One region of the Chelatococcus sp. HY11 genome, then DNA from elsewhere that is predicted to be linked to it. Evidence: predicted binding sites of a transcription regulator. Region 1 holds the regulator's gene; each other region holds the start of a gene.
The links. Region 1 encodes PhoB, which activates phosphate uptake and scavenging genes when phosphate is short. Its sites were predicted from a motif close to TGTCATNNANCTGTCAT; they were not measured.
Positions count from the first base shown of each region.

Region 1 (7,788 bases):
CCACCCACGCGTCGTCCTCGAAGGCCTCGGCGCGCCCGGTGTCATGTCCTTCTGGCGCATCACCGGGATGGAGGTCCGGCTGCCGTTGACGATCGGAGGAGGACGGCAGGAATTGCACCATCAGCCCGCCGGCGCGGTAGCGCATCCCTGCGCCTTCCTCGTCGCTGGAGAAGGCCTCACCCACGGCGAGCCTTACCCGCGTCGGGATCTGCTCGGACTGGAGGAAATACTGGTGCGCAGCTGCCTCGAGATCATCCCCCTCGAGCGCAACCACGCCCTGGTAGCGGGACATCTCGGAGCCTTGATCGACCGTGAGCGCGAGATGTCCGTGACCGAGGAGCGCCCCGGTTGCGAGCGTCCCGGTCTCGGCCAGCTCGGCGAGACGCTCGGCGTCGAAACGCGCGCAAGCGCGCAGACGGTCCGGCGCGTCGAAATCGACGACCAGCATGTCGATCACGCCGTCAGTGCGAGTCTGCAGCTGAAAGCGACCGTTGAACTTCAGGGCTGAGCCGAGAAGAGCGGTCAAGGCGGTCGCCTCGCCGAGAACACGCGCGACCGCCGGAGGGTAGGCATGGCGACGCAGAATGGTGTCGAGCGCCGGGCCGAGCTTGACCACCCGGCCCCGCACATCGAGACCCTCGACGGCGAAAGGCAGGACCCGGTCATCTGCGGTTTGAGCGCTCACATCGGCCATTACTGAACGGCTCCCATACACCACGCCAGAATGCCCTTCTGGGCATGCAGGCGGTTTTCCGCCTCATCGAAGACAACGGATTGCGGACCATCCATGACTTCGTCGGTCACCTCCTCCCCGCGATGGGCCGGAAGGCAGTGCATGAAGATGGCGCCCGCGTTCGCTGCAGCCATTAGCTTGGTGTTGACCTGGTAAGGCTGCAAGAGGTTGTGGCGGAAAGCCTCGTCCTCGTCGCCCATCGACACCCAGCAGTCAGTGATGATGGCGTCGGCGCCCTTCACGGCGGCGAAGGGGTCGTCCGTCAGCATGATCTCGGCGCCTTCGCGCCTCGCCCGCGCAATGAGATCGGCTCGCGGCGCCAGTTCCGGGGGCGTCGCGATATTGATGCTGAAATCAAGGCGTGACGCGGCTTCCACCCATGACGCGAGAACATTGTTGGCGTCCCCGGTCCAGGCGACGGTACGCCCCTTGATCGGCCCCCGGTGCTCCTCGAAGGTCAGGAGGTCGGCCATCACCTGGCACGGATGCGACAGCTTCGTGAGCCCGTTGATGACCGGCACCTCGGCGAATTCCGCCAGCTCCATCATCGCGTCGTGATCGAGAATGCGGATCATGATCGCATCGACATAGCGCGAGAGCACACGGGCCGTGTCGGCGATCGTTTCGCCGCGGCCGAGCTGCATCTCCGCGCCGGTCAGCATCAGGGGCTCTCCACCGAGTTCGCGCATGGCGACGTCGAAGGACACGCGGGTGCGGGTCGAGGGCTTGTCGAAGACCATCGCCAGCACCTTCCCGTCGAGCGGGCGGGTGGTCTGCGGCTGGCCCTTGCGGCGCGCGGCTTTCAGGGATGTGCTCGCCGTCAGGACACGACGCAGTTGATCTCCGGAGAAGTCCGCGAGGTCCAGGAAATGCCTGGGTGCGGTCGTCGCTGTCGTCGTCATGGAGCCAACTCCGGTTGGCCTGCATCGGCCTTGGCATGAGCCTCCGACACGGCCTTGGCTGCGGCATCGATGCGCGCCAGAGCTTCCGAAATCTCGGCTTCTGTGATGGTGAGGGGCGGTATCAGCCGCACCACATTGGCGCCGGCTGGGATAACCAGAGCCTTCTCCGCGCGGGCCGCGTTGACGAAATCACCGTTCGGCGGCGTCAGCTTCAGGCCGAGCAGCAGACCCTCACCGCGGATCTCGGTGATGACATCGGGATAGCGATCCTTCAGCTCCGCGAGGCGTTGCTTGAAGAGAAGGCTCTTGCGCTGCACGTCCTCCAGGAAGCCCTCCTCGAGGATGACATCGAGCACGGCATTGCCCACGGCCATCGCGAGCGGATTGCCGCCGAAGGTGGTGCCATGCGTGCCGGCCGTCATGCCCTTGCCGGCCTCGGCCGTCGCGAGGCATGCGCCCATGGGGAAGCCACCGCCGATGCCCTTGGCCACGGCCATGATGTCAGGCGTCACGCCCGACCATTCATGCGCGAACAGCTTGCCGGTCCGGCCGACGCCCGTCTGGACCTCGTCCAGGATCAGGAGGAGGCCCTTGTCGTCGCAGATCTGGCGCAGCCGCTTGAGATCGGCGGGGGGCACGGACCGCACGCCGCCTTCACCCTGGATCGGCTCGATCAGGATCGCGGCGGTTTCATCGGTGATGGCGGCTTCGAGTGCCTCGAAATCGCCGAAAGGCACCTGGTCGAAGCCTTCAACCTTCGGACCGAAGCCCTCCAGATATTTGGCTTGTCCGCCGGCGGCGATGGTCGCGAGCGTCCGCCCGTGAAACGCGCCCTCGAAGGTGATGATGCGGAACCGCTCGGGATGGCCGCTGACCGCGTGATATTTCCGCGCCATCTTGATCGCGCATTCCAGGGCCTCGGCACCGGAATTCGTGAAGAAGACCGTGTCGGCGAAGGTCGCGTCGACGAGCCGTTGCGCCAGCCTCTCACCACCCGGGATACGGTAGAGGTTCGACGTGTGCCAGACCTTGGACGCCTGTTCGGTCAAGGCCTCCACGAGATGCGGATGGGCATGGCCAAGCGCGTTCACGGCGATGCCGGCGCCGAGGTCGAGATATCGTTCGCCTTGTCGCGTGATGAGCCATACGCCCTCTCCCTTTTCGAATTCGATGTCGGGACGCGCATAAGTCGGCAGCAACGGCGAAATCACGATTTCAACCTCCGCAAGAGAAAAGTTTCCAGAAACCACGGGGCAGACACCACTGATATCGGACCCGCGTCTCGGAAAATCAAAGTGCCGCCCACGGAGGGGCGGCACTCCACCAATTCTAAAGGTCATGTTTTCCATGTCAATTCAAAGACTGTGATCACTTTCATCAACGCCCGGCAGGCCCCGGACGCCGGCTAGCGACCGGGGAGGAAAGCGCCCCGTCTCCCATCTGCAGAAATTGATATGTGCCGGAACGGAAGACGCTTTTCGCCTTGAGCCCTCACACGAGGTTCTTGGGGAAAACGGCAGGTGTGGCGGGGGGACTCTTGCCCCCGAGTCCGGGCATATTGTAGTTTCGCCTTCAACGACTACGACATCTCGTGTAGCGGAACTTATCATTCGCGTTCGTTGTCAACATGCAACGGGGTTTGGCTCCTGTCGGGCTGGCCGCGAAAAATAAGGGATTCCGCGCACTGCAACCGCTGACGGAGAAGGCGATGACCGACCCGAGCCAATCTTGGAGCGATGAGCGCGTAGAGCTCTTGCGCAAGCTCTGGTCTGATGGCCTCAGCGCCAGTCAGATCGCCGCCGAACTGGGCGGCATCACCCGCAACGCCGTCATCGGCAAGGTGCACCGCCTCGGCCTGTCCGGGCGCGCGAAGAGCACCGCCAGTTCGGCGCCACGTCCGCGCAAGCCGGTCCGGCAGCCCGGTGTCACGGCTCCGGCCCCGGCCGCCACCACGTCGGGCCCGATGCGGACCAATGCGGCGCTCGCTCCCCAGCCTGTCGCCGAGGCCGCCCCGGTGCTTGTGCGCCTGCCTCAGCCCCGCGAGGACGTGGTGATCCCCATGTCGGAGAGGGTCACCATCATGGAACTCCGTGAATCCATGTGCCGATGGCCCATGGGCGATCCGACGACGCCGGAGTTCCGCTTCTGCGGGGCGCGTTCGGAACTCGGTATGCCCTATTGTTCGCACCACGCGCGCATTGCCTATCAGCCTGTCGCCGACCGCAGGCGGGATCGCAAGCGGGCTTGATCTGAAGCCGCTGCCCGGGCAACCGCGGATAGCCGGCAAATATAGGGGTCCTGAAGAAGGCCGCCACGACGCGATCGTGGCGGCCTTTTTTGGGAGTGAGACGACGGGACTGTGATCGACCGGCTTCAGCCAGCCTTGGCGAAGGTCTCGTCGAAGGAATAGCCGGCACCGCGCACCGTGCGGATCGGATCGGGCCGGCGCATGCGGTTGATGGCCTTGCGCAAGCGCCCCACATGCACGTCGACGGTCCGCTCGTCGATATACACGTCGTGGCCCCAGACCCGGTCGAGAAGCTGCTCGCGGGTGAAGACACGACCTGGGCTCTGCATCAGGAACTCGAGCAGCTTGAATTCCGTCGGTCCGAGATGCAGTTCCCGGCCGCCGCGCTTGACCCGATGGGTTTCTCGATCAAGTTCAATGTCACCGGCGACGAGCTGCGCCGCGACCTGTCCAGGCTTGGCGCGCCGCAGCAGGGCGCGGACGCGCGCCAACAGCTCCGGCACCGAGAAGGGCTTGACGATGTAGTCGTCGGCACCGGTGGCGAGACCCCGCACACGCTCGGTCTCCTCGCCGCGTGCCGTCAACATGATGATCGGCAGCCGCTCGGTCTCCTCGCGCGCACGGATGCGCCGGCACAGCTCGATGCCGGAAAGTCCCGGCAGCATCCAGTCCAGCAACACGAGATCCGGCACCGCCTCGCGCAGCCGGATTTCAGCCTCATCGCCACGGGCGACGCTGTCGACGGTATAGCCCTCGGCCTCGAGGTTGTAACGGAGGAGCAGCGTCAGCGGCTCCTCGTCCTCGACGATCAGAATACGTGGTCCCATCGAAAGTCCTATGGTTCCACTGTTGTCCTGGCCCCCCGGTTCACAGGATCAGTGGGATCAGTTGCTGGGATCTGTTGGTGCCTTGGTGAAGCTTGAGGTATCGCCCTTCGGGCGGTCCACGGACAGCGTGACGCCTGTCGCCAGATAATGAACCGTCTCGGCGATATTGGTGGTGTGGTCGCCGATGCGCTCAATGTTCTTGGCGAGGAACAGAAGGTGCGTGCAGAACGTGATGTTGCGCGGATCTTCCATCATATAGGTGAGCAGCTCACGGAAGATCGACGTGTACAGCGCGTCGATGCGGTCATCACGCTGCCAAACGTCGAGCGCCTGCGCGTCATCCCGCTGCACATAGGCATCGAGCACGTCCTTGAGCTGCTCCTGCACGAGATCGCTCATGTGCTGCACGCCGATCACGAGCTTCTGCGGCTGTGCCTCGCCGCTGATGGCGACGACGCGCTTGCTCGTGTTCTTGGCGAGGTCGCCGATGCGCTCGAGATCGGCCGCCACGCGGATGACCGAGACCAGTTCGCGCAGGTCGACCGCCATGGGCTGGCGCCGCGCGATGGTGAGCACGGCGAGCTCTTCGACATCGCGCTGCAGCCCGTCGAGACGGGCGTCGGCGGAGATGACTGACTGGGCAAGCGCGCTGTCGCGCTTGACCAGTGCCAGCGTGGAGTCGGCGAGCATCTTCTCGGCGACGCCGCCCATCTCGACGATCCTGGTCCGCAGTTCGTCGAGATCCTCGTCGAAGGATGAGACGATATGTTCAGGCATTGCCTCAGGTCCTCTAGCTTTGGCCACCGGGATCAGCCAAACCGGCCGGTGATGTAGTCTTGCGTGCGCTTGTCTTGCGGCGCGGTGAAGATCTTCGAGGTATCGTCGAACTCGATGAGGTCGCCGAGATACATGAAGGCCGTATACTGAGAGACGCGCGCAGCCTGCTGCATGCTATGCGTCACGATCGCGATGGTATAGTCGCGCTTCAGCTCGTCGATCAGCTCTTCGATCTTGGCGGTCGAGATAGGATCGAGCGCCGAGCATGGCTCGTCGAGCAGGATGACTTCCGGCTTCACGGCGACGGTGCGGGCGATACACAGGCGCTGTTGCTGGCCGCCCGAGAGGCTGAGGCCGCTGGCGTCGAGCTTGTCCTTCACCTCGTCCCACAGCGCGGCCCGGCGGAGCGCCGATTCCACGCGGTCGTTGAGTTCGCTCTTCGAGAGGCTCTCGTAAAGGCGCACGCCGAAGGCGATGTTGTCATAGATCGACATCGGAAACGGGGTCGGCTTCTGGAAGACCATGCCGACCTTGGCGCGGAGCAGGTTGAGATCCTGCTTGGGCGAGAGGACATTCTCGCCGTCCAGCAGAACTTCACCCTCGGCGCGCTGCTTCGGGTAGAGGTCGTACATCCGGTTGAGGACACGCAGCAGGGTAGACTTGCCGCAGCCGGACGGGCCGATGAAGGCGGTGACGATATTCTCGTAGAGAGGCAGGTTGATGCCCTTCAGCGCGAGAGAGTCACCGTAGAAGAACTTGAGGTTCTTGACCGAGACCTTCTCGGATTGGGGCTTTTCCGTAGCAGTCGTCATCTTTGTTTCCCCGGCGAAGAGAGCGTCCGTGCCGTGATGCTGAGGGCGAGAACAGCGAAGGTGATGATGAGGGCGCCGACCCAGGCGAGTGCCTGCCAGTCCTTGTAGGGGCTGAGCGCGAACTGGAAGATGACGGAGGGAAGACTCGCCATCGGACCGTTCAGATCCGTGCTCCAGAACTGGTTGTTGAGCGCCGTGAAGAGAAGCGGCGCGGTCTCGCCGCTGATGCGCGCCACGGCGAGCAGCACGCCCGTCACCATGCCGGCCTTGGCGGCGCGATAGGCGATCTTGCGGATCACCACGTGGCGGGGCAGGCCGAGCGCGGAGGCCGCTTCACGCAGCTGGTTAGGCACGAGGTTGAGCATGTCTTCCGTGGTGCGCACGACGACCGGAACCACGATGATGCCCAGCGCCACGCCGCCGGCCCAGGCGGAGAAGTGGCCCATGCGCGCCACCATGATCTCGTAGACGAAGAGGCCGATGACGATAGATGGCGCGCTGAGCAGAATGTCGTTGATGAAGCGGATCACCATCGACAGCTTTGCGTAGCGTCCGTACTCGGCCATGTAGGTGCCGGCGAGGATGCCGAGCGGCGTGCCGAACAGCGTGCCGAGGAAGGTCATGATCAAGCTGCCGACGATGGCGTTGATCAGACCGCCCTGGCTGCCTGGCGGTGGCGTGTTTTCCGTGAAGACCGCGACGGACAGCCCGCCGAAGCCTTCCCACAGGAGCGTGCCGAGGATCAGTACCAGCCAGCCGAGGCCGATGGCGGCCGCGGCGACGCACAGGCCCATGGCGATCGCACTTGCGCGCTTGCGTTTGGCGTAGGCCGCGGGGTTTTTTGCAACGTCCATGACGATCAACCCCCGGTGCGCTTCTCGATCCGCATCAGCATCAGGCGCGCTGCAGCGAGAACGAAGAAGGTGATGACGAAGAGGATGAGGCCGAGCGCGACGAGCGAGGACGTGTAGACGTCACCCACCGCCTCGGTGAATTCGTTGGCGATGGTCGCCGAGATTGTCGTTCCGGGCTGCAGGATCGAGGCGGAGATGCGATGGGCGTTGCCGATGACGAAGGTCACTGCCATCGTCTCACCCAGCGCGCGGCCAAGGCCGAGCATGACGCCGCCGATGATGCCGACGCGGGTGTAGGGGATGATGACGCTGCGCACGACTTCCCAGCGCGTGCAGCCGAGGCCGTAGGCTGCTTCCTTGAGCACCGAGGGAACCGTCTCGAACACGTCGCGCGAGATCGAGGCCACGAAGGGCAGCACCATGATCGCCAGGATCAGGCCGGCGGTCAGCGTGCCGATACCGTAGGGCGGGCCGGCGAAGACCGAGGAGAGGATCGGGATCGGCCCGAACAACGAGATAAGAAAGGGCTGTACCGTGCTCTGCAGGAAGGGTGCGAAGACGAACAGGCCCCAGATGCCGTAGATGATGCTGGGAATGCCCGCGAGGAGCTCGATGGCGGTGCCGATGGGCCGGCG
Region 1 covers NZ_JAHBRX010000001.1:2,716,759-2,724,546, reverse strand. Annotated here, with positions in the region: gene KIO74_RS12470 (Hsp33 family molecular chaperone) at 1-694, opposite strand, end outside; gene argF (ornithine carbamoyltransferase) at 694-1,635, opposite strand; gene KIO74_RS12460 (aspartate aminotransferase family protein) at 1,632-2,846, opposite strand; gene KIO74_RS12455 (GcrA family cell cycle regulator) at 3,344-3,883, shown strand; gene phoB (phosphate regulon transcriptional regulator PhoB) at 4,009-4,710, opposite strand; gene phoU (phosphate signaling complex protein PhoU) at 4,768-5,487, opposite strand; gene pstB (phosphate ABC transporter ATP-binding protein PstB) at 5,520-6,299, opposite strand; gene pstA (phosphate ABC transporter permease PstA) at 6,296-7,153, opposite strand; gene pstC (phosphate ABC transporter permease subunit PstC) at 7,159-7,788, opposite strand, start outside.

Region 2 (7,788 bases), 1.7 Mb from region 1:
TCGCGCGTCTCGAGGAGCCCTACGTGCCCCATGCGGCGATGCCGCTGGCATAGGGTGCGGCGGTCGTAGCCGCTTTTCCATGGCAAGGCCGGGCTCGTCCCGGCCTTTGCTTTTCCAGACCGAGGCCTCGCCGGGACGCGGCCTACTCAGTTCGGCCGTGCGACGACGGCGACGAAAGCGGTCACCGCATCGTCCAGCGCGCCACCGTTGTCGATCTCCACATCCACGCGGATGGAGCGCAGCGCCGCCGCGCGATCCAGTCGCTTCGTCGCCTCGTCCTCGCTCTCGCGGGCGCGGCCAAAGATGCGCGCTGCCAGAACATCGCGCGATGCGGTTATGCCAACCACAGTGACATGCTGGTAACGTAGCCGCGCGGTATCCAGCACCGTGCGCGAAACGTTGCAGATGACGGTGGCGCCACGGGCGATCGCGGTGTCGATCGCCCGTGGCACGCCGTAGCGATGGCCGTGGGCGCGCCAGTGCAGCGCGAAGGCATCCGCGTCGATGAGAGCTACGAAGGCATCCTCGTTGAGGCTGAGGTTGTCCTCATCGGCGGAAGGGGGACGTGTCACGCTGCGGCGGGGAAAGACATAGCGAGCATCGTGGGCGAGACGATCACGGGCGCCGCGCAGGACACTGTCCTTGCCCGCGCCGCTCGGACCGACCACAAGGATGAGGCGGCCGGGGCCGATAAGCTCCTCGGGCGCACGGTCCTCTTGAGATCTCAGACTGACGTCCGTTTCGCCATCCATGGTTATGCGACCCGGTTGCCCTGCCGGTAGACCTCGCGGACGACAGGATATCCATCGACCAGCGCCACAAGCAGAAGGTCGGCGCGTTTTCCGACAGCGATCTCTCCCCGGTCGGCGAAACCGGCGACCCTGGCCGGCGTTTGCGTGACGAGGCGGATGGCGCCGGAAATGCCCCCGACGGCTGGCACGTCGGCGAGCGCGATCGCGCCAGCCAGCAGGCTCGCGGGGACATAGTCCGACGACAGGATGTCCAGCAGTCCTTCCTCGGCGAGATGGCGCGCGGAGACGTTGCCCGAATGGGAGCCGCCGAGCAGCACATTCGGCGCACCCATCAGCACCGACAGACCGGCGCCGTGGGAAGCCGCCGCGGCTTCCAGGGTGGTGGGGAATTCGGCCACCGCCACACCGAGCGAAAGCGATTCCGCGACATGGTCCTCGGTGGTGTCATCATGGCTCGCCATAGCGATGCCATGGAATTTGGCGAGGGCGACGATCCCCTCCTTGTTGGCGGTGGCGAACAATTTCGCATAGCGCTTGCGCTCCGCGAAGTATTCGTCGAGGTCGGATTCCGTTTTCGTGGTCTTGCCGCGGTAGTAGTTGCGCAGCTTTTCCTCATCCCGGAACTGGCGTTCACCTGGGGTGTGGTCCATGAGCGACATCAGCCGGACGTCGAAATTCGCGAGATACTGGCGCGCGTCGTCCACCATGCCTTCGCAGGGAATTTCGCACCGCAGATGGGTGAAATGGTCGGCGCGCAGGAGGCCCGTGCCGCGCGCACGCGCGATGGCCTGACCAAGCTCGAACAGCGCCGAGCCCGCTCCCTTCGCGTTGTCGAAGTCGCGGCCGACGCGAAGGCTGTCGAGCACTGTGGTGATGCCGGCCGCGGCGATCTGCGCGTCATAGGAGAAGACGGCGGAGAAGGAATCCCAGTTGACCTTCGGGCGCGGGGTGAAATGGGGCTCCAGATGGTCGGTGTGGAGCTCGACGAGGCCCGGGATCAGGAGGTCGTCGCCACAGTCGATCGCGCCTTCCGCGATCACATCCTGCTCGATGCCGACGATGAGACCCTGCTCGACATGAATGGTTCCCGCGATCTCGCGATCGGCGAGGACGAGGCGACGGGCGGCCAGGGAAAGCGAGCCGGTGGAGAGGGTGGGCGGGACGTGCTTGTTCATGGAACTCTCTAGAAAAAGGCTTTCGCCCACCGCGCGGGGTGGGTCAAGGGTCTTCGTTTCTCACTTGACGCGGCCGGCGCCGACATCGGGCTGATGTCGCTCGCCGTCATACGACCGTCGGTCGCGCGCCAATGATCGCGCTCCTGAGCCGTGTGGAAAGCGTATCGATGACAGCAACCGTCGCCAGGATGAGAATGACGAGAAATGCCACATGCTGCCATTCGAGCGTTCGAATTTGCTCGGACAGATGAAGCCCGATTCCCCCCGCGCCGACAATCCCTATGATGGTGGCCGAACGCGTATTGGATTCGAAGAAATAGAGCACCTGGCTCGCGAAGACCGGCAGCACCTGGGGAAGGATGCCGAAGCGCACGGCCGCCAGGCGGCTGCCTCCCGCCGACATAACACCTTCTACAGGCCGGCGGCTTGCCGTTTCGATCGCCTCGGAGAAGAGCTTTCCGAGGGCGCCGGTATCGGAGCACATGATGGCGAGGACCCCGGCAAAGGGGCCGAGCCCGACGACATTTACCCACAGCAGCGCCCAGATCAGCGTATCGACACCGCGCACCGTGTCGAGCATCCGGCGTGACAGGAAATGCACGATGCGGTTGGCGACGACGTTCTTGGCGGCGAGAAACCCGAAGGGCAGGGCGATGCACGCCGCCAGCATCGTTCCGAGCGCGGCGATCGCGACCGTTTCGCCGAGGGCGTGGAGGAACAGAAAAAGCCGCCTCATGGTGCCGGGTGTCGGGGGCCACATCAGAACGACGAAAGTGCCGAGCTGATCGAGGCCCGCGAGCATTTTTGCGAAGGAGAAGCCAAGCGCCGCGAAGCCATAGATGAAAATGGTGAGCAGCACGACGGTGAGCATCAGCCCGAGGACGCCGTTACGCGTCACGCGGCGGAAAGCATCGGCATGCCGGGCCCGCAGTTGTGGCAGTTCGCGCAGGGCGTCCTCGCGCAGGCGACTGACGGGGCGCGGGGCGCGTGCGCTGCCGGGGAGTGAGATTGGCGCGTTCATGAGGGCGTTCCCGTCAGTGCGTGGCGGATGCGCTCCGTGACGATGTCGATCACCATGACGGTCACGATGATCAGGATGAGGATCGCGCTGACATCCGAGTAGTAGAACTTGCGGATGGCTTCCAGAAGGTCCTGGCCGATGCCGCCCGCGCCCACGAAACCCATGACCGCGGCGCCGCGCACGTTGATCTCGAAACGCAGCAGGGTGTAGCTGACGAAACCCGACAGAACTTGCGGCAGCACCGCGAAGCGGATGACGGCGACGCGGCCGGCGCCGGTGGCGCGGATGCCCTCGACGGGGGCCATGTCGATGTTCTCGACGATTTCGGAGAACAGCTTGCCGAGCGCCCCGGTGCCGTGGATGGCGAGCGCCAGCACGCCGGGTATGGGGCCGAGCCCGAAGGCGATGACGAAGACAAGCGCGAAGACAATTTCGGGGACGCTGCGGCAGAATTCCAGAAAGCGTCGCGCCACGAAGCGGACGCGCGGGGACGGCGTGAGATTGATGGCGGCGGGGAAGCTCAGGACAAACGCGCAGATGGCGCCGAGCGCCGTGCCGAGATAGGCGATGATCAGCGTTTCGCCGAGGAGCACGGTCCATTTGTGGAGGCCCCAGAACCATTCCCCGAAGTCCGTCCAGACAGGCTCGCCATTCGCGAGATGCGCTAGCCGGACGATATAGGAGCCGAAGGCGCCGATGTTCTGGAAGAGCTTGCCGAGATCGACCTCCGTCATCCACCCCGAGGTCGCCATGGCAGCGATGAAGATCGCGATGCCGAGCAGGACACGGCGGCGCCTGGTCGCGACTTCCCGGTCGTACCGGAGGGCGAGCGCCTGGCTCTGCGCCGGCGGCAGGGTGGGTACGGATGCGGTCATGGGCAATCTGCGATCATGTCAATTCATCGGGGCACGTTGGCCCCGATGAAGAGCGGCTTCCCCGTGCATGCGCCAGAAGAGCCCATGCACGGATGACGGGGGCGTCGCCCGCGCGGGCGCGTCCCGTCAGCTCGATTTCTTGCGGAGGCTGTCGACGAAGCTGTTCAGCTCGATGATCGGCTTGTAGGCTGTGTTGTCGACCGGCTGCCAGGGGCCTTGCTTGCCTTCATAGATCTTGTCGAAGGCGGCCTTGTCCTTCGTCTGGATGTCCATGAACGCCTGGCGGATCTTGGTCTTCAGGTCAGGCGGAAGGTTGGAGAGCATCGCGATCGGCGAGTTCACGATCTGCTCGGACTTGAAGATGATGCGGAAATCGTCGGCATTGACCATGTTCTTGCGGGCCATACGCAGAAGGTTCGACTCCTGCTCGTCGTTCCACCAGTTGGCGGCGACATCGACGGTGCCCTGGTTCAGGGCGATGACGGCGTTCTCGTGGCTGCCGGTGTAGACGACCTTGCCGAAGAAGGCGGCGGGGTCGATCTTCATCTGGTCGAGCGCGAAGCGCGGCACGTTGTTACCAGACGTGGAGTTCGGGTCGACGAGGCCGAGGTTCTTGCCCTTCAGATCTTCGATCTTCTGATAGGGGCTGTCCTTCTTCACGTAGAATACGGAGTAGTAGCCCTTCGTGCCGTCGAGGTTGGTCTCGATCGCGAAGGCTTCCGTGTTCACGCCGGTCATGAGCGCGCGGGCGAAGGAGGAGGGGCCGTAGGAGGCGATGTGGATGTTGCCGGAGCGCTGGCCTTCGATGACAGCCGCGTAGTCATTGGCGATGCGCAGCTTGACCGGAATGCCGAGTTCCTTGGACAGATACGTCATCAGCGGGTTGTAGCGCTCGGTCACGCCCGAGGCGTTCTCGGCCGGAATGATCGCGAAGGTGAGTTCCGGATACTGGGCCTTCCAGTCCTGCGCGAAGGCGGCGCCAGTGGTGAAGAGGCCGACAGCGGCCGCGATGACGAGACGACGGTTGAACATTGGGATCTCCGATCAGATCTATTGTGCGAATACGTTACGTATTCGGCGGTATTTGCGGGAACTGACTGCGAATTTCTTGCGCAAAAGTCCGGCTTCGTCTGCCGTTCTTCAGGACGCCAGACAGCTTGGACAATCGACCAAAAAGCCGATCGGCCGAAATCCTGGCGATTACGCCGGAATGGATATGGCGCTCGCCATCGCGGCCTGCGGTCGCGGTATGGCGGTCGCTTTTCCAAGTACTTCCTCGGCCTCCAGGCCATAGAGATCGCGCGCCACATCTTCCGTCAGCGCCTCCGGCGCGCCGTCGAAGACCACCCGGCCAGCGGCGATGCCGATGAGGCGATCGCAATAGGTCCGTGCGAGATCGAGCGAATGCAGGTTGCACAGGACGGTGATGCCGTAGTGCTTGTTGATGCGCAGCAACGCATCCATGACGACCTTGGTGTTGCGCGGATCAAGCGAGGCGACCGGCTCGTCGGCGAGGACGATCTGCGGCTCCTGCACCAGGGCCCGGGCGATTGCGACACGCTGCTGCTGGCCGCCGGACAGGCTTTCGGCCCGTTGAGCGGCGAGGCCGGCGATGTCGAACTGTTCGAGCGCCGACAGCGCGATGGCCTTGTCTTCCTCGGACCACATCTTCAGCACCGCGCGCGGGGCCGGAACATGATTAAGCCGGCCCATGAGCACATTCGTGAGCACATCGAGCCGGCCTGAAAGGTTGAACTGCTGAAAGATCATCGCGGCGGACTGGCGCCATCGGCGGAGTTCACGGCCACGCAGGCCGGTGACGTCAACGCCATCAAAGACGATGCGGCCGCTGGTGGGTTCCACAAGCCGGTTGATCATGCGCAGCAAGGTGGATTTTCCTGCGCCGGAACGGCCGATGACCCCAATGAAGTCCCCGGATTCAATATCCAGCGAGACGTTGTCGACGGCCGTCTTCGTTGCAAACTGGCGCGAGACATCGCGAATGCTGAGCAAGAACCCCTCCGCAGCAAGAAAACTATTCGCTACGCCAAGCCATCTCTGTCGTGTCAGAGATCGGCCGCCGCAGCCGGGACGATCATGGATGCCGCGTGATGCAGCGATTGCTGCGGACGCCAACATAGTGAACCGCAGTTGATCCCGCAGCCTCCAGGCTACGCTGATGCATAGACCTAGGGATATATTGTAACAATCCCATGACGGGCCGGTCGCGTGCGCCACTTATGCGCATCACGTCGCTGTGAATATTGGTGAGAAAGATGCGCTGGCTAATATTGTCTTGGCTAAGCACTTATTCCGGGGGCAGTTGCGGGCTCGCTGGCGTGAGCTGCGGGATGGCTACTCGATGATGATCTGCATGCGATCGCCGCAGTTGGCGCTGATGCCGAAAGCGATGGGGCGGCCATTGGCGTCGATGTCGACTTTTTGGGTCTCGAGGATAGGCCGGGTTCGCGCGATCTTCAGGAGGCGGGCCTCGCGGGCTGTCGGCATCCGGCTGATGATCCAGGTGCATTTGCGTGTGTAGTCCTGGACGCCGAACGCCTTCAGGGCCTTGGTATGGGAGACCGTCTCGCGCAACACGGTATCGAGACCACGGAACCGGTCGGCCGGATAGAAATTCTGGCTGAGACCCATGGGGCGCCCGTCAACCGAGGACAAGGTGTCGATGACGAGGACATCCGCGCCGCGCGCAAGCTCCAGCCGCTCGCAGACGAGCGAGTCGCCCGTCTCTATGGCCGTCGAGAGAATCTCCCGGTCCCCAGCGATGTTGAAGCGGCGCATATTGTCGGTGAAACGCGTGCGCTCGCCCACCGCATAGGGCACGATGTCTTCCGCCACGAAGAGGCCGCGTCCGTGCTCGATGCGGATGAGCCCTTCCTTTTCGAGCTCGGCCAGCGCCCGGCGGGTCGTGAAGCGGCTGACGGAGAAATGCTCCGAGAGTGCCGCCTCCGGCATGATCTGCTCGCCGGGCTTCAGGGTCTGGTCACGAATCTCGGTACGCAGGGCTGTCGCGACCTTCTGCCAAAGGGGAGGGGCCGCCTTCCGCGCCTTGGGGGATCCGTCTCTGGCCGGGGATGCTTCCATGTTGTTTCGGTCCGTTTTGTCCAGCGCGGGGTGCCCCGCGCGGCCTGTCGTACTGTTGCGATATGACACGCGTATACATGCCACCCATAGTCCGATCGCGTATCAGGCCGCAACGTCATTCAAATGATACACTGGCGGCGTAGACATCCGCATGTTAAATGAAAGGTACGTACCTTTCAAAGAAGATATGTGTTCTACGGCAGGCATACGGACCGGGCGGAGGTTTCGCTGCGGCTCTCGGGCCTGGGTTGCGGAGGCGATCGACACGGGATGACGAACATGCGGGCAGCGGGGCATGGCGATGATGCCGGGGATGCGGCGAGGCGATCGTGGCTGAGCGTGCTGGCGCGCGCGCCGCGTGATGAGCTGGAGGCCGCTTTCGCGGATGTGCCGGAATGCCCGGAGCATCGGTTCCTGCGGCAGCCGGAGATAGGCCTCGTCATGGTGCAGGGGCGGGCCGGCGGCAGCGGCAATGCCTTCAATCTCGGCGAGATGACGGTGACCCGTTGCGCCCTGCAGCTCGCGGACGGCACCATTGGTCTCGGCTATGTGCAGGGGCGCGATCGTCGTCGCGCGGAGATCGCAGCGATCATCGACGCCTTGTTGCAGGTGCCGGAGCGCCGCGCCGACCTCGAGACGGTCGTGATCGCGCCGCTCGCGGCGGCGCAGGCGGCGCGGCGGGATGCCCGCAGCCGCAAGGCGGCGTCGACCAAGGTCGAGTTCTTCACGATGGTAAGGGGAGACAATCCGCGATGACACTTGCATTCGATACGGCCGGGCTGGAGCCCGGCTTCTCCAATCCGGTCTTCGACAGCCAGTCCGTGTTCCGCAATGTGCTGAACGCCATCGCCTATCCCGGCGCG
Region 2 covers NZ_JAHBRX010000001.1:4,400,973-4,408,760, forward strand. Annotated here, with positions in the region: gene KIO74_RS20110 (aldo/keto reductase) at 1-53, shown strand, start outside; gene phnN (phosphonate metabolism protein/1,5-bisphosphokinase (PRPP-forming) PhnN) at 147-752, opposite strand; gene KIO74_RS20120 (alpha-D-ribose 1-methylphosphonate 5-triphosphate diphosphatase) at 755-1,927, opposite strand; gene phnE (phosphonate ABC transporter, permease protein PhnE) at 2,034-2,948, opposite strand; gene phnE (phosphonate ABC transporter, permease protein PhnE) at 2,945-3,823, opposite strand; gene phnD (phosphonate ABC transporter substrate-binding protein) at 3,950-4,855, opposite strand; gene phnC (phosphonate ABC transporter ATP-binding protein) at 5,024-5,836, opposite strand; gene phnF (phosphonate metabolism transcriptional regulator PhnF) at 6,179-6,925, opposite strand; gene phnG (phosphonate C-P lyase system protein PhnG) at 7,205-7,681, shown strand; gene phnH (phosphonate C-P lyase system protein PhnH) at 7,678-7,788, shown strand, end outside.
Region 2: a site for PhoB is predicted at 6,026-6,042, ahead of phnC (phosphonate ABC transporter ATP-binding protein). Genes of this name have one in related genera too.

Region 3 (7,788 bases), 820 kb from region 1:
CCATGTCCCGCCCGCGCCGCAAGATCCGAACTGAGGGATCCCGCAGGATGCCAAGGCCCGAACCTTCGACGAGGTCGGCGCTCGTGTCGCCACCCGCGAAGCTGTATTCACGGATGCCGAGAATGGTGAAATTGCCATCCGCGAGCCACGAGAGGAAATCCCCGGCTTCCTCGACCGCCTCCGCCGGCATGCTCGCGGGCGATGCCCTGACGACATCGATCGCTCCGCGCAGGCGTTCACGCATCGTTGTCCAATCGTCGGTCGCCTGCCGGACCTCCGCATAGGTCCGCGACAACTCCGCGACGAGGGCCGCGCGCACGGCGTCATCGTCTATACGATCGAGATGGATATGGATGAGGCTCTCGCGCGGAACGGTGCCGCCGGCTTCCGCGTCAGGAATGATCCTGGCAAGACGGCCGTCCCCGTCGCGCTCCACGGCGATGATCGGATGCGCGACCAGCGCGAGCTCCGCCTCGAAGCCCTGGGCGATCAGCGCCGCGAGGGTGGAATCGAGCAGAAACGCCATATTGTCGTTGACGACTTCGAGCAGCGTGATCTGACGCTGCTGACCATCGCCGTTGATGTCGCGATCGATCAGCTTGACGATCGGCGGGTCGCCGCGTCGCCGGGGTTCAGCGAGATGGGCAAAGGCATCGGCCGCGAGTGCCGCCACCTCATCCGGCGCATAGCGCTCGAGGTCCTCGGTCGCCGTCGCCCCAAAGAGCTTGGCGGCGAACCCCTTGGGAACCGAGGGCGCGCGTTCATGCAACACCGCGTCGATGGACGCGATCAGATGCACCTTTTCCCTGTCCCCCTGATCACCGGAGACCTCGCCGTAGGAACGAATTCCCTGCGAATCAAGAAGCCCTGGAGACACTCCCGACGTGGCGGCTCGCTCATGATTATGGGGCTTCACTAGATCCGGCTTCGCCGACGTCATACCCAAACTCCCAATATGCTGCTCGTGCTGCTGCGGTGTCCCGCAGGCCTCCTGAAACAGGCTAGCCGAGGGATGTGCACCAATCATGACCTGAGCCGTATAGGCCGCTCAAGAAAACCACCATGCGAACCGAAGGCTCACCGGGCGGTCATCGTCTCGCCTCTCGAATTGTCAGGTGCGACGGTGAGTTCCCGTTTCGATGCTCGCGGTCACGATCAATGTGGACGCCTTCCTCAGGGTGCTCAGCTGCCGATCGCGGCTGACGCTTTTTATCCGCCCGTTACTGGCGCGTAGTAGCCTTAACCGCTTGTGCCTCAATGGCAACCGGAGAGATCCCCGAAAGGAAGGCGAATGCTACAAACCGCGGTTCTCTTTCGCGCTTACCCGCGCGCGAGGCCAGTGCCAGGGCTGCGAGGAATCGCGCTTGCAGCACCGCTGTCGTCGCAGCGCCGGTGGCTCCAGGGCTCGCACCGCACAAAAGAAAAGGCCGGCGTTCAACGCCGGCCTTTTTGAAGTCAGATACTCGTTACGCGTTGCCAAGTGGCCCGGCATTCCCCTGACACCGGGGGGCTGGGGGGCTGACGTATTCCGGCACCAGGAGATGCCGAGCCACCAAGGCAACATGGACTTTATCGCCGGGCAGTTGGGCCGCCGCTGGGCCTCTCTGCGGCGGAAATGTGGATTTTGCGATTTATCAAACGCCGCCACTCAGCACGGCTGACATAGCGCGCCGTTAGCGTGCAGCTCATGACGCTTGCATGACAACGCGACGCGCCCCATCATGAAAGGCGATAGGGCGAGGTTTTGTCGCGCCCTCGGTACGGCGGCCGCCGTGGCCGCCGCTTCAGTGAGTTGGCGTTCGCCGGCCGCGGAAGGCAGGAACAGGGTAACGGAATGAGCGAGGAGGGCAGCTCGGACATCGAGCCAAACCTGTCCGCGCCGTCAGCGTATCGCATCGAGGCGATCACAACGGCGGCGGACAGCGAACCATCGCCAGGCCGGTCATCGAGCCGATCCGTCCTTCCCTTCGCGGCAGCACAAAACCGATCTTCTCCCTTCGCCCCGTCAAACGCGCTTCCGCCTGCTGCTGCCCAGCCGAGCTTACCGCCCGTTGTGTCGTTCGACCGGCTGGAGCTCCGGGAGATCCTCAATCTCTACGGCCGGAAGGTCGCGGCCGGCGAATGGCGTGACTACGCAATCGATTGCCTGAAGGAGCGCGCTGTCTTCTCCGTCTTCCGGCGGACATCGGAGGTGCCGATGTATCGCATCGAGAAGGACCCGAGGCTGGCGCGCCGACAGGGTGCTTACAGCGTCATCACGGCTTCGGGCCTCATCCTCAAACGCGGCCACGACCTCGCCCGCGTGATCAGCGTTCTCGACCGGTCCTCCCTGCGGGTGGTGGGCTGACGGGCCTTACGTCTGATGGCATTGCCGGTGGTCGGCCGATACGTCGCCAATAAGCCGCCATGACGCCTCGGCCCCATCCCGAGCGATGTCAGGCGCGGTAACTGTGATCAGGGCTTTCCATAGCGCCCAGCCTCGGGCGCGGCTCCACGTCTTATCATCGAGGGAAAGCGCTGCTCGAAAAGTCGCACGGCTGTCGCCCGAAAACAGCGTCCATGCGATCACGAGATCACACGCCGGGTCGCCCACCGCGGAACTGCCGAAATCGATGACAGCGCTGAGATCGCCATCGCGAACCAACAGGTTGCCACCTGATACGTCCCCATGGACCCAGACCGGCGGGCGCTCCCATTGCGATGCGAGCGCATTGGCCCACACATCCCTGAGAACACCGGTTTCAGCTGTTTCTCCAAGGACCGCCAGCGCCGCCTGAACCTCCCCCGCATACACCGCGAGCTGGCCGCCGCGATGAAAATTATGGTCTCCGGGCGGTGGGCCATCACGGGTATCTATCCGATGCAGCGCGCTCAGAAAATCGGCGAGCGAGCATGCCACGCGATTGAGATCGGCCTGCGGTTCACGCGCCACGGGATTGCCGGGAAGCCAGCGATAGATGGACCAGGGCCAGGGATATCCCTGGCCTGGCTGGCCATTGGCCACGGGGACCGGAATGGGCAACGGTAGATGGGGCGTCAGCGCGGGGAGCCAGCGATGCTCTTTCGCGACCTGCGCGACATAACGACCAGCGCTCGGCAAGCGCACGAGCATGTTCTCGCCCAGACGGAAGGTGCGGTTGTCCCACCCGCCCGGCACGACCGGCGATATCGACAGATGTGCCAAATCAGGGAACTGCTCGGCGACAAGTCGATGAACCAGGACGGCATCGATGATGATCGTCAAAACATGCCCCGATGTCTGCGACCTATTGAGCGGGGATCGAACGAACGCCGCCAATAAAAAAGCCCCGGCGCAAACCGGGGCTCTTCGTTTATCCTACAGCCTTATCAGCTGCTGCGCTGCTGGCCGAAGAGCTGCATCAGCATGACGAACATGTTGATGAAGTCCAGATAGAGCATCAGCGCGCCCAGCACCGACTTGCGGGCCGCCGAGGCGCTGTCGTCCATCTCGTAGTACATCTCCTTGATCCGCTGGGTATCCCAGGCGGTCAGACCGGCGAAGACCAGCACACCAGCCACCGAGATGGCGAACTGCAGGGCGCTCGACGCCAGGAAGATGTTGACCAGCGAGGCGATGATGACGCCGAACAGGCCCATGATCAGGAACGAACCCATCGCCGACAGGTTACGCTTCGTCGTGTAGCCATAGAGGCTGAGTGCGCCGAAGGTCGCCGCGGTGATGAAGAACACCCGCGTGATCGACGCGTGGGTGTAGACGAGGAAGATCGACGACAGCGACAGGCCGACCAGCGCCGCGTAGGCAAAGAACAGCAGACGCGCCGTGGCGGGCTGAAGCCGCGCGATGCGGAAGCTCAGGAAGAAGACCAGCGCCAGCGGGGCGAAGATCACCACCCACTTCAGGGGCGAGCCGAACATCGCGACGCCGAAGCTCGTGAGCATCAGGCCGTTGCTGAACTGACCGGCGGCGGCAGCCGGGTCAGTGGTGACGGCCGCCATAGAGGTTCCAAGCGCGGCCAGACCCGTGATGGCCAGGCCCAGAACCATGTTGTTGTAGACACCGAGCATGAAGGCCCGCAGACCCTGGTCGAGCTCTGCGGTTCCGGCCCGGGCGACACCGCTGCCGTAGGCGTAGGTGTTGCGGTTCAGATCCGACATGATTCCCTCTCGAAACTCCGAAAAGCGTTATGCTGCGACATATTGGCAGCAGACGAAATATGGAACATCGCCGCCCGCGATACAAGGGCTGCTCGCTCATTCCGCGCGCTGCCGCAAGACATACGTCCCAACATGAACGTTTCGTAAAGATTAGAGGCGGCGAAACGCCAGCCCGGAAGCACCTTTTGCTAAAGATCCCTCAAATAAGGCGCGGGCTTCTGGCCAAGTATTCTCCATGTTCCGGCAAGCCCGATCCCTACGGCAACCACAACTGCAATCAGCGCGGCCAATATCGCGCTCATTGGCGACAAGTCGAAACTCAGCCTCATGACGCGGGTTATTATAACCCATCCGGCGATGGAGCCCGCAATGAAACCGAAGATGGCTGTAGACAGGGCAATCACCCCATACTCGATTATATAGGCCGTCAGGAGATGCGAGCGGGTTGCGCCGATGGTCTTCAGCACCACCGCATCGTAGAGCCGCGCCTGATGCGACGCCGCCATGGCGCCCGCCAGGACAAGGACGCTCGCCGCAAGGGCGATTGAAGCCGCCGCCCGCACGGCAAGCGCCAGCTGCGACACCATATCGTCGACAGCCTGCAAAGCGTCACGCACACGCACACTCGTCACGACGGGAAAGGTTTCCGCGGCCTTGCGCAGCAGCGCTGCCTCCCGTGTGATCAGCCCGTTGTCGGCGATCTCCCCCCTTGGCCAGCTCAGCGTCGCGAGGTCGGTGTGAGGCGCGCCCGCGAAGGTATTCGGGGTGAAGACCATCACGAAATTGATGCCGAGCGAACGCCATTCCAGCTTGCGCAGATTGGCAATCCGCGCCTCGATCCGGCGGCCGAGCACGTTGACCGTGATGACATCCCCGATGCCGAGACGGAGCTTTTCCGCGACCTCGCTTTCAAAGGACACGAGCGGCGGCCCGGCATAGTCGGCCGGCCACCATTGCCCGGCAACGACGCTGGAATTCTCCGGGACAGTAGCGGAATACGTGATGCCGCGGTCGCCGTCGAGCACCCACTGCACGTCCTCCGGCGCCTTGTATCCCTCAGCGGGCTCGCCCTTCAACGTCAACAGGCGCCCACGCATCATCGGCACCTGGTCGATCTTGGCGTTGGGCGCCTCGCTTGCCAGAAATGCGCGAAACTCCTCCGCCTGGTTGCCCGGTACGTCAAGGAAGAAGAAGCTCGGCGCCTGCGCGGGCAGGCTGCCGGTGAGCTGGTTGCGCAGATTTGTCTCGATGAGGGCGAGGGTGACGATCAGCGTGATCCCGAGCCCCAGGGACAATACCAGAGACGGCGTCGGCGCCGCCGGGCGGTGGATATTGGCGATGGCGAGCCGCATCGCCGGCCGTTGCACCCGTGGCAACGCGCTGGCGATGCGCATGAGGCCACTCGCCACCAGCCGCAGCAGCAGGAAGACGGCGGCCGCGGCGGCCACGAACATCAGCGCGAGCCAGCGGTCGTACGAAAAGACCACGGCGACGGTGACCAGGGCGGTGATGGCAAGCGCCAGCGCAACGAGATACCGACGACGCGGCAGGCGCCGGTCGAGCTGCACGGCCGAGCGGAAGAGAGCCGTCACGGGCACGTCATGGGCGCGGCCGAGCGGCAACAGCGCGAAGACGAAAGCGGTCAGCAGCCCGTAGAGGGCGGCGAGCGCCAGTTCCAGCGGCGCGAAGCTCGGTTCCAACGGCAGCGGAATGAGCGTGCGTCCCACTGTCGAGAGCAGGAAGGGCACCGTCGCCCCCAACGCCATGCCGATAGCGACGCCGATGAACGCCATCAGCATGACCTGGATAAGGTAGATAGCCACGACCTGCCCGCCAGGCGCGCCGATGCTCTTCAGCGTGGCGATCGAGGGCCGCTTGCGGTCGACGAAGGCATTGACCGCATTCGCAACGCCGACACCACCAACGAGCAGGGCCGTCAGTCCGACGAGGGTCAGAAACTGAGTAAAGCGCTCGATCTCGCGGGCCAGGCGCGGCGCGGCCTCAAGACGGCTGCGTATCTCCCATCCGGTATCGGGAAAAGCCTGTTTCACGGCGCTCTGGATCGTCGCCAGCGCCGCGTCATCGTCGGCGCCCGGTGGCAGCACGAGGCGATAGGTCCAGCGGACGAGGCTTCCCGGCTGGAGAAGCCCGGAGGCCTTCAGCGCCTCCTGCGAAATCATGAGGCGTGGACCGAAGCCCACCCCGGCCACCACCTTGTCGGGCTCGGTGATGATGGCCGCCTTGAGGACCACCGGCAGGTGCCCCAGTGTCACCCGGTCACCCGTCTTCAGGCCGAGACGCGCCAGCAGCACGGGGTCGGCGAAGGCGCCATAGGCCCCGTCTGTCACGCCGAGCGCGTCACGTGCCAGCGGCGGGTCGGTCTCAAGCGTTCCCAGCGAGGGATAGCGATGATCGACGGCCTTGACCTCGACCAGTGCGGAGCCCTTGTCGCCCGCGACAACCATCGCGCGAAGCGTCGCCACGCTCGACAGGTCGCCCCGCGCGGCAAGAAAGGCTTGCTCGCTCTCCGTCGCCTCCCGTTGAACCAGCGAGTAGCTGAGGTCACCGCCGAGAATGAGCCGGCCCTGGGAGGCCAAGCCATCCGTGAGGCTGCGCCCGACGGAGCCCACAGCCGCGATGGCGGCAACACCAAGTGCCACGCAGGCCAGGAAAATCCCGAAGCCGCGCAGGCCGCCGCGCATCTCCCTGAACGCCAGCCTGACGACGAGGATGAGGCCGGCCCAGCCGGATCGATCAGCAACGAATCCCGGCACGGGGTCGTCCCTCAATGGTTGGTGGATGCATGGTCGGCCTCGACCAGACCGGACCGGAGATGCACGACGCGATCACAGCGAGCCGCCAGGCTCGGATCATGGGTCACGAGCACGAGCGTCGCATGGCGATCGCGCTTCAGCTCAAACAGCAGCTCAACAATGCTACTCCCCGTCGCCTCGTCGAGATTGCCCGTGGGCTCGTCCGCCACCAGGATGGGCGGATGGCCGACGGTCGCCCGGGCGATGGCAACACGCTGCTGCTCGCCGCCGGACAACTGGGACGGATAATGGCTGAGGCGATGGCCGAGCCCCACGCGCTCGAGAGAGGCCGCGGCCCGCTCGAAAGCATCGCGCCCACCGGCCAGTTCGATCGGCAGGGCGACATTCTCCAGCGCCGTCATGGTGGGCACAAGATGGAATGACTGGAAAACGATACCGATATTGCGCCCCCGGAAGCGCGCCAACGCATCTTCATCAAGGCTTCCGAGCTCCTGGCCCGCGACCATGACCGAGCCTTTATCCGCGCGTTCAAGGCCCGCCAGCGTCATCAGGAGCGTTGACTTGCCGGAACCGGAAGGGCCAACCAGACCGATGGCCTCGCCGGGACGCACGGCCAGTGATATGCCCTTCAGGATGTGGACGCGAGCCGCTGCATGACCGAGACTGAGATGGACGTCCGCGAGCTGGATAGCCATATCGGTGGGTGTAGCCGCCGCGGCGGCATTGGCCTGAAGTTGTCCTTGCGGCAAAGTCTGTCCCATTCTGGGCTGCGAAGCGGAAGACGTCAGCCTGTCCTGGAGACCGTTGTGAACAGTGCGCTGATCTGCTTCCACCGTAGGTTCCATACCCTTTGCTCCGCTTCTGCCCATCCGGTCAC
Region 3 covers NZ_JAHBRX010000001.1:3,534,965-3,542,752, reverse strand. Annotated here, with positions in the region: gene KIO74_RS16160 (NAD-glutamate dehydrogenase) at 1-940, opposite strand, end outside; gene KIO74_RS31815 (DUF2794 domain-containing protein) at 1,904-2,347, shown strand; gene KIO74_RS16150 (aminoglycoside phosphotransferase family protein) at 2,354-3,244, opposite strand; gene KIO74_RS16145 (Bax inhibitor-1/YccA family protein) at 3,349-4,137, opposite strand; gene KIO74_RS16140 (ABC transporter permease) at 4,326-6,911, opposite strand; gene KIO74_RS16135 (ABC transporter ATP-binding protein) at 6,923-7,606, opposite strand.
Region 3: a site for PhoB is predicted at 1,688-1,704, ahead of KIO74_RS31815 (DUF2794 domain-containing protein). Genes of this name have one in related genera too.

Region 4 (7,788 bases), 1.4 Mb from region 1:
TTCACGATTGTCGGATTACCCGACAAGGCTGTCGCCGAATCCCGCGAGCGGGTGCGCTCCGCCCTGATCGCATCGGGTCTGGCGCTGCCGGCCAAGCGCATCACCGTCAATCTGGCCCCAGCCGATCTTCCCAAGGAAGGCTCGCACTACGACCTGCCGATCGCGCTCGGGATCATGGCGGCGATCGGCGCGATCCCGGATGATGTGCTGCCGGGCTTCACCGTGCTCGGGGAGCTCGCCCTCGACGGCAGCATCACAGCGGTTTCCGGCGTGTTGCCCGCCGCCATCGGTGCCTATGGCCGCGGACAGGGACTGATCTGTCCGGCGGCCTGCGGCCCGGAAGCCGCCTGGGCCAGCCGCGACGGCGACATCGTCGCGCCGCTCTCGCTCATCCAGCTCGCCAACCATTTCAAGGGCACGCAGGTCTTGTCGCGCCCGCAGCCCGCTGTCGCGAAGCCCCCAGGGACGCTGCCGGATCTGCGCGACATCAAGGGGCAGGAAACCGCGAAACGCGCGCTCGAGATCGCGGCTGCCGGTGGCCACAACATGCTGATGAGCGGCCCGCCGGGAGCCGGCAAGTCGATGCTGGCGCAGCGCCTCCCATCGATCCTGCCGCCGCTTGGTCCCCGTGAATTGCTCGATGTCTCCATGATCCACTCCGTCGCGGGCCTTTTGGCCGGGGGCAGCTTGACGGATCGGCGCCCTTTTCGGGCGCCCCACCATTCGGCCTCCATGGCCGCGCTTGTTGGAGGCGGGCTGCATGCGCGGCCCGGCGAGGTCTCGCTGGCGCATCAGGGCGTGCTTTTTCTGGACGAATTGCCGGAGTTCCAGCCGCAGGTGCTCGACAGCCTGCGCCAGCCGCTGGAAACGGGAGAGGTTCTGATCGCGCGCGCCAATCATCGTGTCGTCTATCCCGCCCGTTTCCAGCTGATCGCGGCCATGAACCCCTGTCGCTGTGGCCGGGCGACCGAGCCGGGCTATGCGTGCAGGCGCCAGCCCAACGAGCGTTGCATGGCGCAGTATCAGGCGCGACTGTCCGGGCCATTCCTCGATCGCATAGATCTCGTCATCGAAATGCCGGCAGTAACGGCGGCCGACCTTATCCAGCCGCCTGCCGCGGAGGACTCAGCCGCGGTGGCCAGCCGCGTCGCCGCGGCCCGCCGGATCCAGGAGGAGCGTTACCAGGCGCTCAAGCTCGACGGGATTTTGACGAATGCCGCCTGTCCCGCCGCCGTTCTCGATGACATCGCGCGGCCCGATGCGGCCGGCCTGGCGCTGCTGCGGCAGGCGGCCGACACCATGAAACTGACGGCACGCGGCTATCACCGGGTTTTGAAACTGGCTTTAACGCTTGCTGATCTCGACGGCGCCGCTCATTTGAGGCATGTTCATCTTGCGGAGGCACTATCGTACCGCTCAGCCCTCGATCGCGTTCCGGCCGCAGCATGACACATTTGATTGATAAGCTTAATTGCGCATTCAGCAATTATGACAATGCATTATCAATGCCCCGCAGCAATACTCCGCCGAATTCCCCTCGGAATACGGCAGCGGTATGAGCAACGACGCGTTTAACACGATCTGGCAAAGCCCATGGCTGGTCGGGGGCATACTGGTCGCCGCAGCCACGTTGATAGGGCTGGCCTATCATGCGCGCCAGGTCATGGCACGACGCCTTGCGGCCGTCGAGGCGGAGCTTTTGGAGCTCGTCAGCCGCAACCAGGCGCTGCTTGCCTCCGAGACACGTTACCGCAGCCTGGCCGAGGTCAGGAGCGAGTTCATCCTTCGCTATGACGGTAACCGCCGAATCACCTATGCCAATGAGGCTTTCGCGAAGCTCATGGGCCGCGAGCGGGAAGACCTGAAGGGTGCGCCTCTCAATACCGTCGTGAAAGACATAGCCCCGTCCGTCAATGGCGCGATGAGCGGCGAGCGGATCGACGAGGAGCTCGATACGGCGCAGGGAATGCGATGGATCGCTTGGGAGGAGACAGTCATCGAGACGTCTCGCGGCCCCGAATGGCAGCGCATCGGCAGGGATATCACCGACCGTGTGACATCCGAGCGGGCGCTCGAGGACGGACGGCGCAAGGCCGAAACCGCGAACGTGGCCAAATCCCGCTTCCTGGCCACGGTCAGCCATGAGGTCAGAACACCCTTAAATGGCATCCTCGGCATGGCGGACCTCTTGGGGGAGACCCAACTCGACCCTGAGCAGGCGACCTACGTCCGCGCTATCCGCACATCAGGCGATGTGCTGCTGTCACTCATCGACGAGATCCTCGATTTCTCGAAAATCGAGGCCGGGAAGCTCGAGCTGACCCGGGCGCCCTTCAACCTCAGGGCGCTGGTCGAGAGCGTTGTTGAGCTGCTTGCGCCGCGTGCCCAGGGGAAGAATGTCGAAATCGCTACCTATATCGCGGAGACTGTGCCGGCGCGCATCATGGGAGATGCCGATCGTCTGCGCCAGGTGCTCATGAATCTCGCTGGCAATGCGGTGAAATTCACGGACAAGGGCGGTGTGGGCATTCGCGCGGAGCTGTTCGGGGAGGGGCGTCTTCGCCTTAGCATTCTTGATACCGGCACTGGCATCCCGGCGTCGCGGCTTCAAGACATCTTCGGCGAATTTGAACAGGTCGACGAGCCGACAGGCCGGCGCCAGGGCGGCACAGGCTTGGGTCTCGCCATCAGCCGCCGGATCGCAGAGGGCATGGATGGCACCATTACCGTCGAAAGCGTGCTCGGCAAGGGCTCGACCTTCTCTCTCGACATCCCTCTGGAGGTGGCGCCGAACAGTGACCCCGCCGACGTGATCGAGCGGCCCGATCTGACAGGGCAACGCATCTTGATCGCGGCGGACTCCCCCTTCGAGGCCCCATTCCTTGCCACCCAACTCCGGGCCGCGGGTGGAGCACTGACGGTCGTCGCGACCGAAGAACAGGCGATAGCCGCGATGGCGCAGGGAGTCGACATCGCGATCATTGACTGCGCGCTTGGAGACGAGCGGGCTCGCCGGCTAGCTGCTGAGGCGCGCAAGGCAGGCGCGTGGCGGACCATCATTCTGCTCTCGCCCTTCGAGAGGCGTGATTTCGGGCTGCCGTCGGCGGCAGGGTTCGACGTTTTCCTGATCAAGCCCGTACGCACCCGTTCGCTCTTCCAGCAGATCGACGGATGGGTCGGGGGCGAGCTCGTTCAACACCAAAGCGCGCTGGCGGCGGAACGGATGCTGGCGGGGCTCCAGACGACAGGCCAGGCCGCGCGCGTTCTCCTTGCCGAAGACAACGAGATCAACGCGCTGCTGACCCTGAAGGCGCTGGAGCATTTTGGCGCAAAGGTAGACTGGGCGCGCGATGGTCGCCGGGCGCTCGGCTTTGCGAAGGGCATGCTGGCGGGTCGCATGCCGGCTTATGATCTCGCCCTGCTCGACGTCCGCATGCCGGAACTGGATGGACTTGAGGTGGTCAGGCAGATCCGCGCCTTGGAGGGCGAGGGACAGAAGCGCTTACCCATCGTGATGCTCACGGCGAATGCCTTTGCCGAGGACCGCCAGGCGGCGCTCAGCGCCGGCGCGGATGGCTTCCTCGCCAAACCGTTGGACCGCGCCAAGCTTAAGGCCTGGTTGCCGGTGCAGCAGCAGCGCGAAGTCATGTGAGTTAGCTGGAGTTGATGTCCGATTGGCCAGCGCTTTCCAGCCAGGCCGCATGTAGCCAGCCAAGGGAATGATGCGCCGGCTTTTCCGCCGCGTGAGTGCCATGCGGCAAGCTGCCCTCGCCATTCACATGAAAGATTCGGCAACCGGTATCGCGGCAGCCGCAAGCCAGCTGTTTAAAGGCTTTAATCCGTGCGGCCCCCGCGGCCGACACGTCATTGTCACAACACTGTAGAAAGCATAGCATGCGTCGGTTTGGTGGGACTTCAGTCGCCCGCGAATCGTCGGCGGTGTCGGATGCAACCGAGGATTATTGGATGGTCCAGGGTCCCCTTCAGTCGAAGAAGGCATGGGTGGACAAAGTGCCAGCAGGTGCTTTGGGTGCCATAGCCGGCAAATTTTTGCCGTCAACCTGGACACCGTCCAACTGGGCGCCGGGCAATTGGAGTGTAGGGCGCTTGGCATCCGCGTCACTATCTGACCACGGAGAACCCGTTCTGGGTCGCATGGGCTCACTGGAGGTGAGACTGGCGACGACCAAGAAGGAGTTGAAACAGGCACAGCGCCTGCGTTATCGCGTCTTCTATGACGAGATGTCGGCCATTCCCAATGCCGCCTCGATGATCGCCCGGCGCGACGTGGACGACTACGACGCCATCTGTGACCATCTGCTCGTGCTCGACCATGATGCGCCACGCCGGCCTTTCCGCGCGGCGACGCCCCAGGTTGTGGGAACATATCGCCTCCTGCGCCAGGAGGTCGCGGATCGCAATTTCGGTTTCTACACGTCGGGCGAATTCGAGATCACGAAGCTCACGGACAGCAACCCGCATCTGCGCTTCCTGGAACTCGGCCGGTCCTGCGTGCTGAAGCCTTACCGCAACAAGCGCACAGTCGAATTGCTGTGGTATGGGATCTGGAACTACATCCGCAATCACCGCGTCGATGTCATGTTCGGATGTGCGAGCCTTGAGGGCACGGATCCGGACCGGCTCGCGATGCCGCTGAGCTTCCTGCACCACCACGCATTGTCGCCGGAGCCTTGGCGCGTGCGTGCCCTGCCGGAGCGGTTCGTCACCATGGACAGGATGCCGGCCGCGAGCCTGGACACCAAGGCGGCGCTGCACAGTCTGCCGCCGTTGGTGAAGGGATATCTGCGGCTCGGCGCGACATTCGGCGAGGGGGCGGTCATCGACCGACAGTTCGGAACAACGGATGTCTTGGTCATGTTGCCGGTTCCGACCATCAATCCTCGCTACATCGAGCATTTCGGCGCGACGGCCAATCGGCAATCGGCCTGAGGTTGGCGTTAGCTTTTCCCTATGAAGGCGTCGCACGTCCCTCGCCGGCCGCGAGCAAGGCATCGAGACCCGTGCGATAGTCGGGGTAGGCGAGGCTAATGCCAAGCTCGGTCTTGAGCCTGGTATTGGCGATCCGCTTGTTCTCCGTCCAGAAGCTCAGGCCCATAGGTGAGAGGCCCGCCTCCTCAAGCGTTGTTTCGGGGGGCGGTGCAATCCCGAGAAGGCCCGCGGCATAGGTGATCACGTCCGCCTGAGGCGCGGGCTCGTCGTCACTGACGTTATAGATGCCGACGTGGTGCGCGGCCGTTTTTCCGGCCGCGCGGCCGGTGAGGGCCGCGAGCGTCGCGGCGATGTCATCCACATGGATACGGTTGAAGACCTGGCCTTGCCTGGCGATGCGGCGCGCGCGGCCGGCCGCCAGATCGACCAGCGCGTTGCGGCCGGGGCCATAGATGCCGGGCAGGCGCAGAATGTCGAGCGCGTGACCCGCCGACGTGGCCAAGGCCGTCCACGACTTCTCGGCCTCTATGCGCAGGAGCGAACGGGCGTTGCGGGTCGCGAGCGCTGATGTTTCATCCACCCAGGCGCCTCCGTGGTCGCCATAGACGCCGACCGTCGAGAGATAGCCGATCCAGCGGATATTGCGGGCCGCCGCGATCTGCGGCCCGAAGGCGCGCAGCGCGGGGCAACCTTCCGGCCCGGGCGGGACACTGACGAGTACGCCGTCAGCCTTGGCGAGCCAGTCGGAAATCGCCGGGTCGGCCATTTCGGTGCCCGTGAAGCTGAACATTTCGATAGAGAGCGGCTGCTCGGACCCCACAACGCCGCTCTTGCTACGGTAGGTGCCCGCGAGCGCGGCGAACTGCGAGCCATGCAGCCTGATGAAAGCCCGCGCGGAAAAACCAAGCCCAAATATGAAAAGTCTCATGGTTCTTCCCCGGACAATCCGCTGGGTTTGCTGCAGGATGCGGAACTTTCCACCGCCCGGTACGCGTCCGCGAGGCTAAGACCCGCTAGCCATTCGGCCCTGACGCTCTCGTCCGCCTCGCCAGTCGCGCAGTGGGGAACGAGCGCGGCGAAGGCCTCGGCGGACAGGAGGCGGGACAGCGCCCATACCGCGGCGCCACGCACCAGCGGATTCTCCTCCGCGAGCTTGTCCCGGGCGAGTGTCGCCATATCGGGATTGCCGGAGTTGCCTATGGCGATCAGCACGTTGCGCATGAAGCGATCACGACCCGTGCGCTTCACTGGTGATCCGGCAAAGCGCAGGCGGAAGGCGGCATCGTCCAGCGCCGCCAGATCGGCCAGGGCGGGGGCCTCGTAGTCCGCGCCGGCGACGATCTTGGCCTCGCGTCCAGCCTCCGCGAACTTGTTCCAGGGGCAGACAGCAAGACAGTCGTCGCAGCCGAAGACGCGGTTGCCCATCAGAGGGCGGAGGTCGCGGTCTATCGGTCCTTTGTGTTCGATGGTGAGATAGGAAATGCAGCGCCGCGCATCCAGCTGGTAGGGTGCCGGGAATGCTTCCGTCGGACAAATCGTGAGGCAGCGTCGGCAGCTGCCGCAAAGCGGCGAGCCGGGCTCGTCGGCAGGCAGATCGGCGGTGGTGAAGATAGCACCGAGGAAGAGCCAGCTGCCGAACGCGCGTGACACGAGCACGCTGTGTTTTCCCTGCCATCCGAGCCCGGCCGCCTCCGCGAGTGGCTTTTCCATCACCGGCGCGGTGTCGACGAAGACCTTGACATCGGCGCCGCCGGAAGACGCGAGGAAGCCCGCCACCTGCTTCAGCTTGCCCTTGATGACGTCGTGATAGTCGCGATTGCGAGCGTAGACCGAGATTGTCGCGTGGCTTTCCAAAGCCAGCGAGGCGAGCGGGTCACTCGAGGGCCCATAGTTCATGCCAAGCATGACGACCGAACGCACTTCAGACCACAGTGCGCGCGGATCCGCCCGCCGATCGGGCGTCTCACCCATCCAGGTCATGCTGCCAGCGTAGCCCGCTTCAAGCCAGGCCGCGAGGCGTTCAGGCGCGTCCGGGATGGCGTCGGGACGCGTGATGCGCACGTCGTCGAAGCCCATCTGGCGGGCGCGGTCGATCAGGGCGCGTTTCAGGCTTGCCGCCGAACGAGAGGTGGAGTTTCCCCGGCCGCCGGTGGCGACTTGAGGGGGAGCCTCTAAAAGTCGAGATCCTCGTAATGGGCCGCCGGTGCCATGCCCGGTACCCGATCCGTCAGCAGAGCGCGGAACGATGGCCTCGATTTGACGCGCGCGTACCATGCCTTGGCGGTTTCATCCTCTTCCCACGGCACATCGCCGAGATAGTCGACACAGGACAGGTGAGCTGCGGCCGCCAGATCCGCATAGGTCAGATCCGGCCCGGCAAGCCAGTTCCTTTTGCCGATCAGGAAGCCAATATATTGCAGGTGGTAGCGCACATTGCTACGGCCGGCGCGAATCGCACCCATATCGGGCGGGCCACCACCCAGTTCTGCCTTCATGAAACGCTTGTAGATCTTCTCGGTGACGAGATACGCCGAGACTTCCTCGTAGAATTTGACCAGGAACCAGTCCATCAGGCGGCGAACTTCGACGCGGTCAGCCGGATGATCCGGCAGGAGGCGCCGGCCCTCGAGCCCAAGGCCACGTGTTTCGTCGAGATATTCGGCGATCACGGCGGCGCCCGGGACCGCAAGGCCCTGTTCCTCGACAAAGATGGGCAGGTTCCCTGCTGGATTGATCATCAGCAGGCCATGGCTGTGCTCCCAGGGCTTTTCCTCAACCGTGGCAGGCGCGATGCCCATCTCGCCCAACACAAGACGGATGAAGCGCGACTGAGGGCAG
Region 4 covers NZ_JAHBRX010000001.1:4,124,833-4,132,620, forward strand. Annotated here, with positions in the region: gene KIO74_RS18750 (YifB family Mg chelatase-like AAA ATPase) at 1-1,449, shown strand, start outside; gene KIO74_RS18755 (response regulator) at 1,556-3,652, shown strand; gene olsB (l-ornithine N(alpha)-acyltransferase) at 4,012-4,950, shown strand; gene KIO74_RS18765 (Rossmann-fold NAD(P)-binding domain-containing protein) at 4,970-5,878, opposite strand; gene queG (tRNA epoxyqueuosine(34) reductase QueG) at 5,875-7,224, opposite strand; gene KIO74_RS18775 (glutathione S-transferase family protein) at 7,122-7,788, opposite strand, start outside.
Region 4: a site for PhoB is predicted at 3,869-3,885, ahead of olsB (l-ornithine N(alpha)-acyltransferase). Genes of this name have one in related genera too.